2 regions of the Pseudomonas sp. HD57-3 genome follow, and region 2 is predicted to be linked to the other one. Evidence: riboswitches for the same ligand, from Rfam matches in the RefSeq annotation. Region 2 holds a riboswitch; the other holds the start of a gene.

Region 1 (5,473 bases), 1.8 Mb from region 2:
GCGACGGCAATTCGCACGCCTTCGAGCAGCTTTTCGGTCTCAATGATTTCAGGCGCGGCGAATTCCACAGCCGGTGGCAGCGCTACCTCGCAAGTGCCGGCCAGTGCTTCGGCGGCGGCGTCGAGGCGCACATCGAGATCATTGAGTTCGCTGGCCTGCACCAGGCCGAGATGACGGCTCGGCAGTTCGATTCCGGTTTCCCGGGACAACGCGCCGTACCAGCGCAGGCCTTCGGTGAGGCTGCCCTCGAGCAATTGCGCATGGCGCACAGTGCCGACACGGTTGGCCAGCACGCCGGCGAACGGCAAGTCCGACTGATAGCGCGCCAGGCCCAGGGCCAAGGCGCCGAAGGTCTGGGCCATGGCCGTGCCGTCGATCACGCCGAGCACCGGCACGCCGAAATGCCGGGCCAGGTCGGCACTCGACGGCGTACCGTCAAACAAACCCATCACGCCTTCGATCAGGATCAGATCGGCTTCAGCGGCGGCTTCCCACAAAAGACGTCGACTTTCCTGCTCGCCGACCATCCACATGTCCAGTTGATAGACCGGCGCACCGCTGGCGCGCTCGAGGATCATCGGGTCGAGAAAGTCCGGACCGCACTTGAATACGCGAACCTTGCGCCCCTGATTGCGATGCAGACGGGCCAGCGCAGCGGTGACGGTGGTCTTGCCCTGACCGGAAGCCGGCGCGGCGATCAGTACCGCCGGGCAGTGACGTGGTTGATTCAAAGTTCGACGCCTTTCTGCGCTTTGATGCCGGCCTGGAAGGCGTGCTTGATCATGCCCATTTCGGTGACGGTGTCGCCCATCTCGATCATTTCCGGCTTGGCGGCGCGACCGGTAACGATCACATGCTGCATCGGCGGACGGGCCTGGAGATCGCTGAGTACCTGATCCAGATCGAGGTAACCGTGCTTGAGGGCGATGTTCAGTTCATCGAGCACCACCAGACCGATCGACGGATCACGCAGCAGCTCGCGAGATACTTCCCACGCTGCCTCGGCGGCGGCGATGTCGCGCTGGCGGTCCTGGGTTTCCCAGGTGAAGCCTTCGCCCATCACATGAAAGCGCACTTGCTCGGGGAAGCGACGGAAGAACAGCTCTTCGCCGGTGCTGTTGCGGCCCTTGATGAACTGCACCACGCCGCACTGCATGCCGTGGCCCATGGCGCGGGCGAGCATGCCGAACGCCGAGCTGCTTTTGCCTTTGCCGTTGCCGGTCAGCACCAGCACCAGGCCGCATTCGTCTGGCGAATTGGCGATGCGTTCGTCGATGACGGCTTTTTTGCGCTGCATGCGCGCAAGGTGGCGCTCGTCGCGTTCGGGGGAATCAGTCATGGGGGAGCTCTCCGTTGAGGCTGGATAACGGCGGGCAGGCACAAGAATAGACGGCAACAAGCCTGGCATCGCCCACCATGATGCCGCTGGATGGATCAGGCCGGTCTCCGGGCTCATGAGCGGCTTGCGCCTGGCTGCGCGCCTTCCCGCTTTTACGCAGTGGCATCAGACGCAGCTTTTACTCATTTACCGTTGCGGGGGCAGCGCCGGGATCGTGAGGGTTCATCGCTTGAAGACCCGCCTCACCGGCTTCCCTGTTTCACTCTGTCGACATGCGCCACAGAGCACCTGAAACAAGCCGCGAAGGTTAGAGGGTTGGGGGTGGAGCGTCAATTGAAGAGGGGCTTGTGCGGCGAATAACTGCCGCCGATCAATTAACTGACGCCAATCTTGTGCCACACTGTCAGCAGTGATATCAAAGAGCCATGCTTTTTGACTGCAGAGAGCACATCACAATAACAAGGGAGAGCACCATGCAAGGCATGATCATCAGCAATCCGCGGCTGGAATTCCTGCGCCCGGTGCTGGAACGCTGGTTTGACTGTATCGACCGCTACAACGCCGTGCGCGGCGACAATGACACGCCCTACTGGCACGACGAAAAAGCCAACCTCGGCCTGCTGTCGGCCGCTGCCTGGATGGCCGAACTGGTCACCCTGCGCGACACCGCCACCCGCAAACAAAACGAAGAAGGCGAGCGCAATGCCCGCGCCGACCTGTTTATCGCTGGCGCCGAGGATCGCGCCTTCATTCAGGCCACCCAACGCTGGCCACGCGTCACCAGCCTGAATCTGACGCAGGCCCTGGTAGATATCACCAGCGATGCCAAGCGCATCAGCTACGCCAGCGACCTGAAACTCGGCTGCCTGTTCGTCGCCCCGCAAAAAGCCCAGCACAGCGCCAGCCCGGAAGAGCTGCAGGACATGGTCGACGACCTGCAAAAGGAACACACCTGCGCCGTCGCCTGGTATTTTCCCTACGCCTATCGCAAATTGCGCAGCGAAGCCGGCAACTATCACCCCGGCATTGCCGTGCTGTTCAAGGAAGCCCGCGGCTGAGGGTTGAACCATCGGGCTTGTGCGCTTCTCTATGATTAAGAATGCATTCATAGGGAAGATCAGCAATGCGCAAGCCCCAGCTCGTTTTCGTCATCGTGATCGCCGGAGGGCTCGCCGCCTGTGGTGAATCCTCCAGCCTGCAAGTCTCCGACGGCACCGGCCCGTCACCCCGATTGCCCGAACCGAACAAGACCCTGATCCCGACGGTGAACATCGCCCCGGCCATCGGCTGGCCGGCCGGCGCGAAACCGACGGCAGCGGCAGGCACGCAGGTAGCAGCCTTTGCCGAGAATCTCGATCACCCGCGCTGGCTGTACGTATTGCCCAATGGCGACGTGCTGGTGGCGGAAACCAACGCCCCGCCCAAACCCGACGACAGCAAAGGCATTCGTGGCTGGGTGATGAAAAAAGTCATGGGCCGTGCCGGTGCCGGCGTTCCCAGCCCGAACCGCATCACCCTGCTGCGCGATGCCGATCATGACGGCGTGGCCGAGACCCGCACGGTGTTCCTGCAGAACCTCAACTCGCCGTTCGGCATGACCTTGGTCGGCAACGATCTGTACGTGGCCGATACCGATCGCCTGCTGCGCTTCAACTACGAGCCCGGCGCGACCGAAATCAAGAGCCAGCCAATCAAGGTCGTCGACCTGCCTGGCGGTACGCTCAACCACCACTGGACCAAAAACGTTATCGCCAGCAAAGACGGCAGCAAGCTGTACGTGACGGTCGGCTCGAACAGCAACGTCGGCGAAAATGGCCTCGATCAGGAAGAAGGCCGTGCGGCGATCTGGGAAGTGGATCGCGCCACCGGCAACCACCGGATCTTCGCATCGGGCATCCGCAACCCCAACGGCCTGGCCTGGGAGCCGCAAAGCGGTGCGCTGTGGACTGCCGTGAACGAGCGCGACGAAATCGGCAGCGATCTGGTGCCGGACTACATCACGTCGGTCAAGGACGGTGGCTTCTATGGCTGGCCGTTCAGCTACTACGGCCAGCACATCGACGTGCGCGTGGAACCACAGCGGCCGGACATGGTGGCCAAGGCCATCGCTCCCGACTACGCCGTCGGCCCGCACACCGCGTCACTGGGCCTGACCTTCGCTGAAGGCAATCGCCTGCCGGCGCAGTTCAAGGAAGGCGCGTTCATCGGCCAGCACGGCTCGTGGAACCGCAAACCGCACAGTGGCTACAAGGTGATCTTCGTACCGTTCGCCGCTGGCAAACCGAGCGGAACGCCCGTGGACGTGCTGACCGGTTTCCTCGACAAGGACGAGAACGCGTTGGGTCGCCCGGTCGGCGTGGTGATCGACCAACAAGGCGGACTGCTGGTAGCCGATGACGTGGGGAACAAGGTGTGGCGGGTGTCAGCGGCCCGCTAGCGTATTGCAGGCATTAAAAAACCCGTGGGAGCCATTCAGCTCCCACGGGTTTTTATGTATCTGGATTACGGGTTATGCGCCAGATGCTCCGGCTGCAGAACGCGCTTGGCGCTCAGATAAGCCTTCTGCCAATACGCCTTCGACAGGCTGTCCAGCTTCACCGTGCCGCCGGTGGCCGGCGCATGAACGAAGCGCCCTTCCCCGACGTAGATTCCGGCATGGCTGACCTGCGAGCCGCCATTGGTGGCGAAGAAGATCAGGTCGCCGGTTTGCAGCCCTTCCTTGCCGACATTCGGCGCCTGCATCACGATCATCTCGCGGGTCGAACGCGGCAGGCTTATGCCCGCGGCGTCGCGGTAGACGAAACCGATCAGGCCACTGCAATCGAAGCCCGAATCCGGCGTATTGCCGCCCCAGCGATAAGGCGTGCCCACCAGCCCGAGCGCGCGGAACAGCACGTCTTCGGCAGCGGGGGAAAAGGCCTGGGAGGATCCGAACACGATCGGAGCGCGAACCACCGGCGCAGGCGGCGGAGTGCGACTGGCGCAGCCACTGAGCAGCGCTGCGAAGAACATCAAGGCAAAGCGGGCCGACATCGTCATATGCAGAACATCCTGATCTGGCTGAGGCTTTGACTGCCGATTCGACAGAAAACAAAACCGCCTGCGTTGGGACGCAGGCGGTTTGCCATCAATATAGATCAGGATTCTAGCGGCTACGCGGCAAACTTCAAGTAAGACTTTAACTTCACCTTGTAAAGTTTAAGTCTATTGCCCCTGAAGTACCGCTTGTCGCCACGAACGTGACGACAAAGGCGTGATTACTTGCGAGCGGTAACCACGGTTGGAGCGTTCGCCAAAGCGCGTTTGGCTTCGATGAAAGTCTTGCTCCAGTAGCTGTCGCCCAAGCTGTCGATGCGAACACCGCCGCTGCGACGAGAGCTGGAATGGATGAACTGGTTGTCGCCCAGGTAGATCCCGGCGTGGCTTACACGACCGCGACGACCATTGGTGGCGAAGAACAGCAGGTCGCCCGGCTCGAGGTTGCTGCGAGAAACCAGCGGCGCATCCACGTTGATCATTTCGCGGGTGGAGCGCGGCAGGTTCATGCCGGCTTCTTCGCGGAACAGGTAGCCGATGAAACCGCTGCAATCGAAACCGGCTTCAGAGGTACCGCCGAAACGGTAACGGGTACCGATCAGGGACATGCCGCGTTCGAGGATGCTGTCGGCCAGAACCGGAAGCTGGTAAGGCTTCTTGCCGTTGAAGTCGGCGAGTTCTTTTTCGGTGTACAGCTCTTCCTGGTAAATAACGGAAGACTGGGCGGTGGCAGAATTTTTAGCCTGTTGTTGCTGCTCTTGATTAACAGGTGAATGAGCAGCGCAACCGAACAACAGGGTGACGAGTGCGAGAGGCACGAGGGGTGCGAAGCGCTTTAGCATGGGCACGACCGTGGCTGATAGTTGTAAAGAAGCCGAGACTATGCCCGCTATCAGCCTCATTTGCAAATTCAATCGATCTTTTTGTGACTTCTCGGTTTCTCGTTAACATCTAAGCGCTTAAGCCTATTTGAATCGAGACGCGGCCTGTGCAACCCACAGGAAAGCGGGTTTTCTGGCGCCTGAAATATGCCGAAACCGGCTGAAAGCCCCGGTTTTACCAGCCCAGGGTTTCTTTCAGGAAGGGAATGGTCAGCTT
Region 2 (5,473 bases):
GGCGTTGTCGAGCATGTGCCGCAGCAAGGTGGTTTTGCCCGAGCCGAGGAAGCCGGTGACGATGGTGACGGGGAGTTTGGCCAGTGTTTTCATCGGATGCCCTTTGGCAAGGTGGCGGGCATACGGGACGAGACCGGCAACGCGGGTGCGTGCCTGGAGAGTTCGCCACCGGATCACCCCGCCCGGTTGAAAGTGAGAATCTGTGACGAGGCAGGTCTCCTGGCTGACGGTGTTCGGGCCTTCGCCCGGTATTCACTGCGCCTTCCCGCTGGCTCTGGATTGAGTTGGCAGTGGCGTGGCAGCGAACAGCACCGTTCACAGTTGCGGGGGCAGCCGCGGCTTGGACCGCGTTCCCTTCTTAGCTTCGGCGTGGGCCGAAGAACCTCGAAAGCGCAAGGCTACGCAGGGTGTGGGGATGGGTCAATGGGAGGTTGGTTTTGTGGGCATATCCGTTGCTGCGGTAACGGCTTCTTAGGGTTCCGCCCTTACGGCGGGTCACTTTTGGCAAACGCCCCAAAAGTAACCAAAAGGTCTGCGCCCTGACGTACGGCCCCTCGCTGAGGCTCGGGGTTCCTTCGCTCCGGGATTGATCCGGGGGCATCGCCTACGGTTTGCTCCGCTGCACCTCCTCTCGATGCATGCGGCTGCGCCGCACGGTCGCTGCGCTCCCACCCCCGGATCAATCCCTCCACTCAGCCTGCCGACGGACTTTGCGATCAAAAGCGGTACTTGAGCTAACGCTCATCGTGTTGAGTGTTTAAGGGCTCTTGATCTGGCTTTTGATGTGGCTTTTGATTTTTTGCCCCTTCGGCAGGCCGAGCGGAGGTGTCCATCAGGGGGTAGGCGCGTAGCGCCGTTCGACGAAGTCGAACACATCGAGAGGAGGTGCAGCGAAGCAAACCGTAGGCGATGCCCCCTGATGGACACCGTAGCGAGGGAACACTGAGCCTAAGCGAAGTGCCGTACGCCGGGGCGTAGACTTTTTGGTTACTTTTGGGGCGTCTGCCAAAAGTGACTCGCTGTAAGAGCGAAACCGCCAGCGGCAGCACCCGAAGCAACGGATATGCCCCCAAATCCCGTTCCCAATTGACTCAAATCCCCCCTCATGGTCTCCTACACAACTTGTTACGGGTGCCCTTCACAGGGTGAAACGGGAAACCGGTGAATCATGTGCTTTACTCTAAAGCCATGTCAGTCCGGTGCTGCCCCCGCAACGGTAAGCGAGCGAAGCGTCAGATCCACTGTGCCCACAGGCATGGGAAGGTGACGCTTGCAGGTCGGCCAGACGCCAACCCCTCGTGAGCCCGGAGACCGGCCCGCAACACACAGTGCGCATCCTTGCGTCACTGAACATAACAAACCCGCGGTGGGCGGGCGCTGTTCGAACCTCTGCGTGCCCGGCCGCAGGGGTTTTCATGCGCTCTATTCACCCGCTGACACTCCAGAGGGAAGCGCCATGTCGATCATCAGCAGCACCGGCAGCAATTCGGACAAGATCTCCAGCACCACCACCCTGAGCCAACGCCTGACCGCCGCCGTCTGCGCGTCGATCCTCGGTGCGTGCCTCGTGTATTTCGCCGGTTTCTCGCACATCGAAGCGGTGCACAACGCCGCGCACGATACCCGCCACAGCGCCGCGTTCCCGTGCCACTGAGACCTGACGACATGATCAAGCGTATTGCGCAGACCGCAGGTTTCACCGGCCTTCTGGCCGCCCTGCTCCTGACGTTGCTGCAAAGCTTCTGGGTTTCGCCGCTGATTTTGCAGGCCGAGACCTTCGAGAAAGCCGAACCGGTTGCCGAAGTTCACGAACACGCCGCCGGCACCGCCGCCCACACCCACGATGCCGAAGCCTGGGAGCCGGAAGACGGCTGGCAGCGCGTGGTCTCCACCACTGGCGGCAACCTGGTGGTTGCCGTGGGTTTCGCCCTGATGCTGGCGGGCCTGTACACCCTGCGTGCGCCGACCAAGACTTCGCAAGGCCTGCTCTGGGGCCTGGCCGGTTACGCGACCTTCGTGCTCGCCCCGACCATGGGCCTGCCACCTGAGCTGCCGGGCACTGCCGCTGCGGATCTGGCCTCGCGGCAGATGTGGTGGATCGGCACTGCGGCCTCCACCGCTGTCGGCCTGTCCTTGATCGCGTTCAGCCGTCACTGGCTGATGAAGATCCTCGGCGTGGCGATCCTTGCCGTGCCGCACGTGATCGGCGCGCCGCAACCGGAAGTGCATTCGATGCTCGCCCCGGAAGCACTCGAAGCCCAGTTCAAAATCGCTTCGCAGCTGACCAACGTCGCGTTCTGGCTGGCCCTGGGCCTGATCAGCGCCTGGTTGTTCCGCCGCAAAAGCGAAGGTCAGTACCACGCATGACCGATGACAGCGCAGCGCCGACCTTCGTGGTCGGCCTGGGCTGCCAGCGCGGCTGCCCGGCCAGCACGCTGCGTGCATTGCTTGATCAGGCGTTGCAGGCCCACCGAATTGATCTTGAGAAGGTCAAGGCGCTCGCCAGCATCGACCTCAAGCGCGATGAACCCGGTTTGCAGGAACTCGCCGCCCAGCTGGCGCTGCCGTTGCTGTATTTCAGCAGCGAGGAACTGGCCAGTTATCAGCAACGTTTGAGTCATCATTCACAGATCGCCTTCGAACGCACCGGCTGCTACGGCGTAGCGGAAAGTGCTGCTCTGGCGCTCGCCGAACAGTTGATCAGTGGCCCGGCAAAACTGCTGATTTCCCGGCAAAAGTACGCTCAGGCAACTCTGGCATTGGCCGGCGCGGCGTAAATTCCCGATAATCCCCGCTTTTGATCATGAGCGTTCTTCATCTCAAGGGCTGGTGAAGCACTGCCCTGCCCCTTTTTTACAGGATCCAACGATGACCGTTTACTTCATCGGCGCCGGCCCCGGCGACCCGGAATTGATCACTGTCAAAGGCCAGCGGCTGATCCGCAGTTGCCCGGTGATCATCTACGCAGGTTCGCTGGTGCCGACGGCGGTGCTGGAAGGTCATTGCGCTGAAACCGTGGTCAACAGCGCCGAACTGCACCTGGAACAGATCATCGACCTGATCAAGACCGCCCACGCCAAGGGCCAGGATGTGGCGCGGGTGCATTCGGGCGATCCGAGCTTGTACGGCGCCATTGGCGAGCAGATTCGTTATTTGCGCGAGCTGGATATTCCGTTCGAGATCATTCCCGGCGTAACCGCCACCGCCGCGTGCGCCGCGCTGTTGGGGGCTGAACTGACTCTGCCGGACATCTCGCAAAGCGTGATTTTGACCCGATATGCGGACAAGACCTCGATGCCTGCCGGCGAGGAATTAGGCAGTCTGGCGCAGCACGGGGCGACCATGGCGATTCATCTGGGGGTCAATCATCTGGAGAAAATCATTGCCGAACTGCTGCCGCATTACGGCGCGGATTGCCCGATCGCGGTGATTCACCGGGCGACGTGGCCGGATCAGGACTGGGTGGTCGGGACGCTGGAGGATATTGCCGGGAAGGTGGCGGCCAAGGGGTTTCGGCGTACGGCGTTGATTCTGGTCGGGCGGGTGTTGGGCAGCGATCATTTCAGTGAGTCGTCGCTGTATCGCGCGGGGCATGCGCACCTTTTTAGACCGTGAATGGGACGCGGAGCGTCCCGGGCTGCATTCCCACGCAGAGCGTGGGAACGATCAAAAAAAAACGGCGCTCACGGGGCGCCGTTTTTTTTATGCCGCAGCGAACACCTTAGTAGTAGGCGTTTTCTTTCTGCGTATGGTCGGTTACGTCGCGAACGCCCTTGAGCTCAGGAATACGCTCAAGCAGGGTGCGCTCGATGCCTTCCTTCAGAGTCACGTCCGCCTGGCCGCAGCCCTGGCAACCGCCGCCGAACTGCAACACGGCAATGCCGCCTTCAACCACATCGATCAGGCTGACCTGACCGCCGTGGCTGGCCAGCCCCGGGTTGATTTCGGTTTGCAGGTAGTAGTTGATGCGCTCGTTGATCGGGCTGTCGGCGTTGACCATCGGGACTTTGGCGTTTGGCGCCTTGATGGTCAGCTGGCCGCCCATGCGGTCGGTGGCGTAGTCGACGACGGCATCATCGAGAAACGCTTCGCTGAACGAGTCGATGTAAGCGGTGAAGCTTTTCAGCCCCAGCGCCGTGTCTTCAGGTTTCTCTTCGCCCGGCTTGCAGTAGGCAATGCAGGTTTCGGCGTACTGGGTGCCAGGCTGGGTGATGAAAACGCGGATGCCGATGCCCGGGGTGTTCTGCTTGGAGAGCAGATCGGCCAGGTAATCATGGGCGGCGTCGGTAATGGTAATAGCGGTCATGGAGACTCCTCGCAGGCTTGAGGCGGAGTTTACGCCAATCGGCGCGCGGCACAAAGTCCTAGTATTTACGTAGGAATAGTTCGCAAATCGGCTAAGCGCCAGGTTCACCGTCAATCCGCGCTTTAAGCCATTGATAACTGCGTTTTTCGACCCATTCGTAGCTCAGCCACGAACCGATAGCGATGGCCAGCGCACAGACGACAAACATCAAATACGGGTTGATCCCGTAGCGTCGGGCCAGATAACCGCCGGCCGACAGCACCAGCACGTGCATCAGATACACCGAGTAAGAACAGTCACCCAGCAGCTTGAGCAGCCTGTTGCGCTCGACATGCCGCTCCAGCGCCATGCTGGCCATGACCAGCACCGCACTGGGCACGCCCCAGTTCAGCAATCGGGGTTCCGGCGGCAGATGATAGATCGCCAGCAACGCCGCACCGATCCCCAGCATCGGCAGCCACAGCGCCGGGCCGATCCAGCCGCGGCGGTAGAACATGCCGATGCCGATCCCCAGCAGGAACTCATAAACGATGTCCGAACGATAGAACTCGCTGACCCAGCCAAACCCGGTCCAGGTCTGGCACACCGCAAACAGCAGCGCCGCGACCACCAGCAAGCGCAGTTGCAGCCGGAACAACAGCGCCCAGGCGAACAGCACGTAGAACAGCATTTCGTAATTCAGGGTCCAGCCGACATTCAGGGTCGGGTAGATCCCGTAGCCGCCAGGGTTTTCGGTCGGGATAAACAGCAGCGACAGCAGCAAATGACTCCAGTCCACCGTCTGATCCGGCAACAATGGCCGGGCGAACACCACCAGCAACGCCATCAGCACCGTGTAGAGCCAATACGCCGGGACAATCCGGAACAGCCGATACAGCAGAAACCGCGCCGGCGGCAGTGCCTTGCCTTCGGTGGACAGGAAAATCACCAGCCCGCTGATCACGAAAAAGATATCGACGCCCACGGCGCCCTTGTCGATGAACAGCTGGCCTATCGGCCCGCGCGCCTCGAAGTCGAAGAAAATCTGCATGAAGTGATGGCAGACCACCGCCCACGCGGCGAGCGCTCGCAGGGCCTGCACTGAAATCAACATCGATGGTGCTCCCGATCCCGTACTTCACAGGATTGGGACAACCGCCATCGCTCAAACGATCAAAGATTCTCGTA

The links. Region 2 has a riboswitch for cobalamin ahead of AC0R79_RS17390 (CbtB domain-containing protein). Riboswitches for the same ligand answer to the same signal wherever they lie in the genome.
Region 1: linked by a shared signal. The riboswitch ahead of cobO (cob(I)yrinic acid a,c-diamide adenosyltransferase) and the one ahead of AC0R79_RS17390 (CbtB domain-containing protein) in region 2 are both predicted to bind cobalamin.

Annotation. Positions count from the first base shown of each region.
Region 1 covers NZ_CM148568.1:2,081,671-2,087,143, reverse strand. The annotation lists gene AC0R79_RS09455 (cobyrinate a,c-diamide synthase) at 1-731, opposite strand, end outside; gene cobO (cob(I)yrinic acid a,c-diamide adenosyltransferase) at 728-1,339, opposite strand; cobalamin riboswitch at 1,421-1,646, opposite strand; gene AC0R79_RS09445 (hypothetical protein) at 1,813-2,397, shown strand; gene AC0R79_RS09440 (PQQ-dependent sugar dehydrogenase) at 2,463-3,776, shown strand; gene AC0R79_RS09435 (C40 family peptidase) at 3,842-4,378, opposite strand; gene AC0R79_RS09430 (C40 family peptidase) at 4,597-5,217, opposite strand; gene hda (DnaA regulatory inactivator Hda) at 5,432-5,473, opposite strand, start outside.
Region 2 covers NZ_CM148568.1:3,889,457-3,894,929, forward strand. The annotation lists gene cobW (cobalamin biosynthesis protein CobW) at 1-93, opposite strand, end outside; cobalamin riboswitch at 193-402, opposite strand; cobalamin riboswitch at 1,113-1,334, shown strand; gene AC0R79_RS17390 (CbtB domain-containing protein) at 1,457-1,654, shown strand; gene AC0R79_RS17395 (CbtA family protein) at 1,666-2,367, shown strand; gene AC0R79_RS17400 (cobalamin biosynthesis protein) at 2,364-2,777, shown strand; gene cobM (precorrin-4 C(11)-methyltransferase) at 2,869-3,615, shown strand; gene nfuA (Fe-S biogenesis protein NfuA) at 3,722-4,306, opposite strand; gene AC0R79_RS17415 (acyltransferase family protein) at 4,398-5,399, opposite strand; gene AC0R79_RS17420 (fatty acid cis/trans isomerase) at 5,459-5,473, opposite strand, start outside.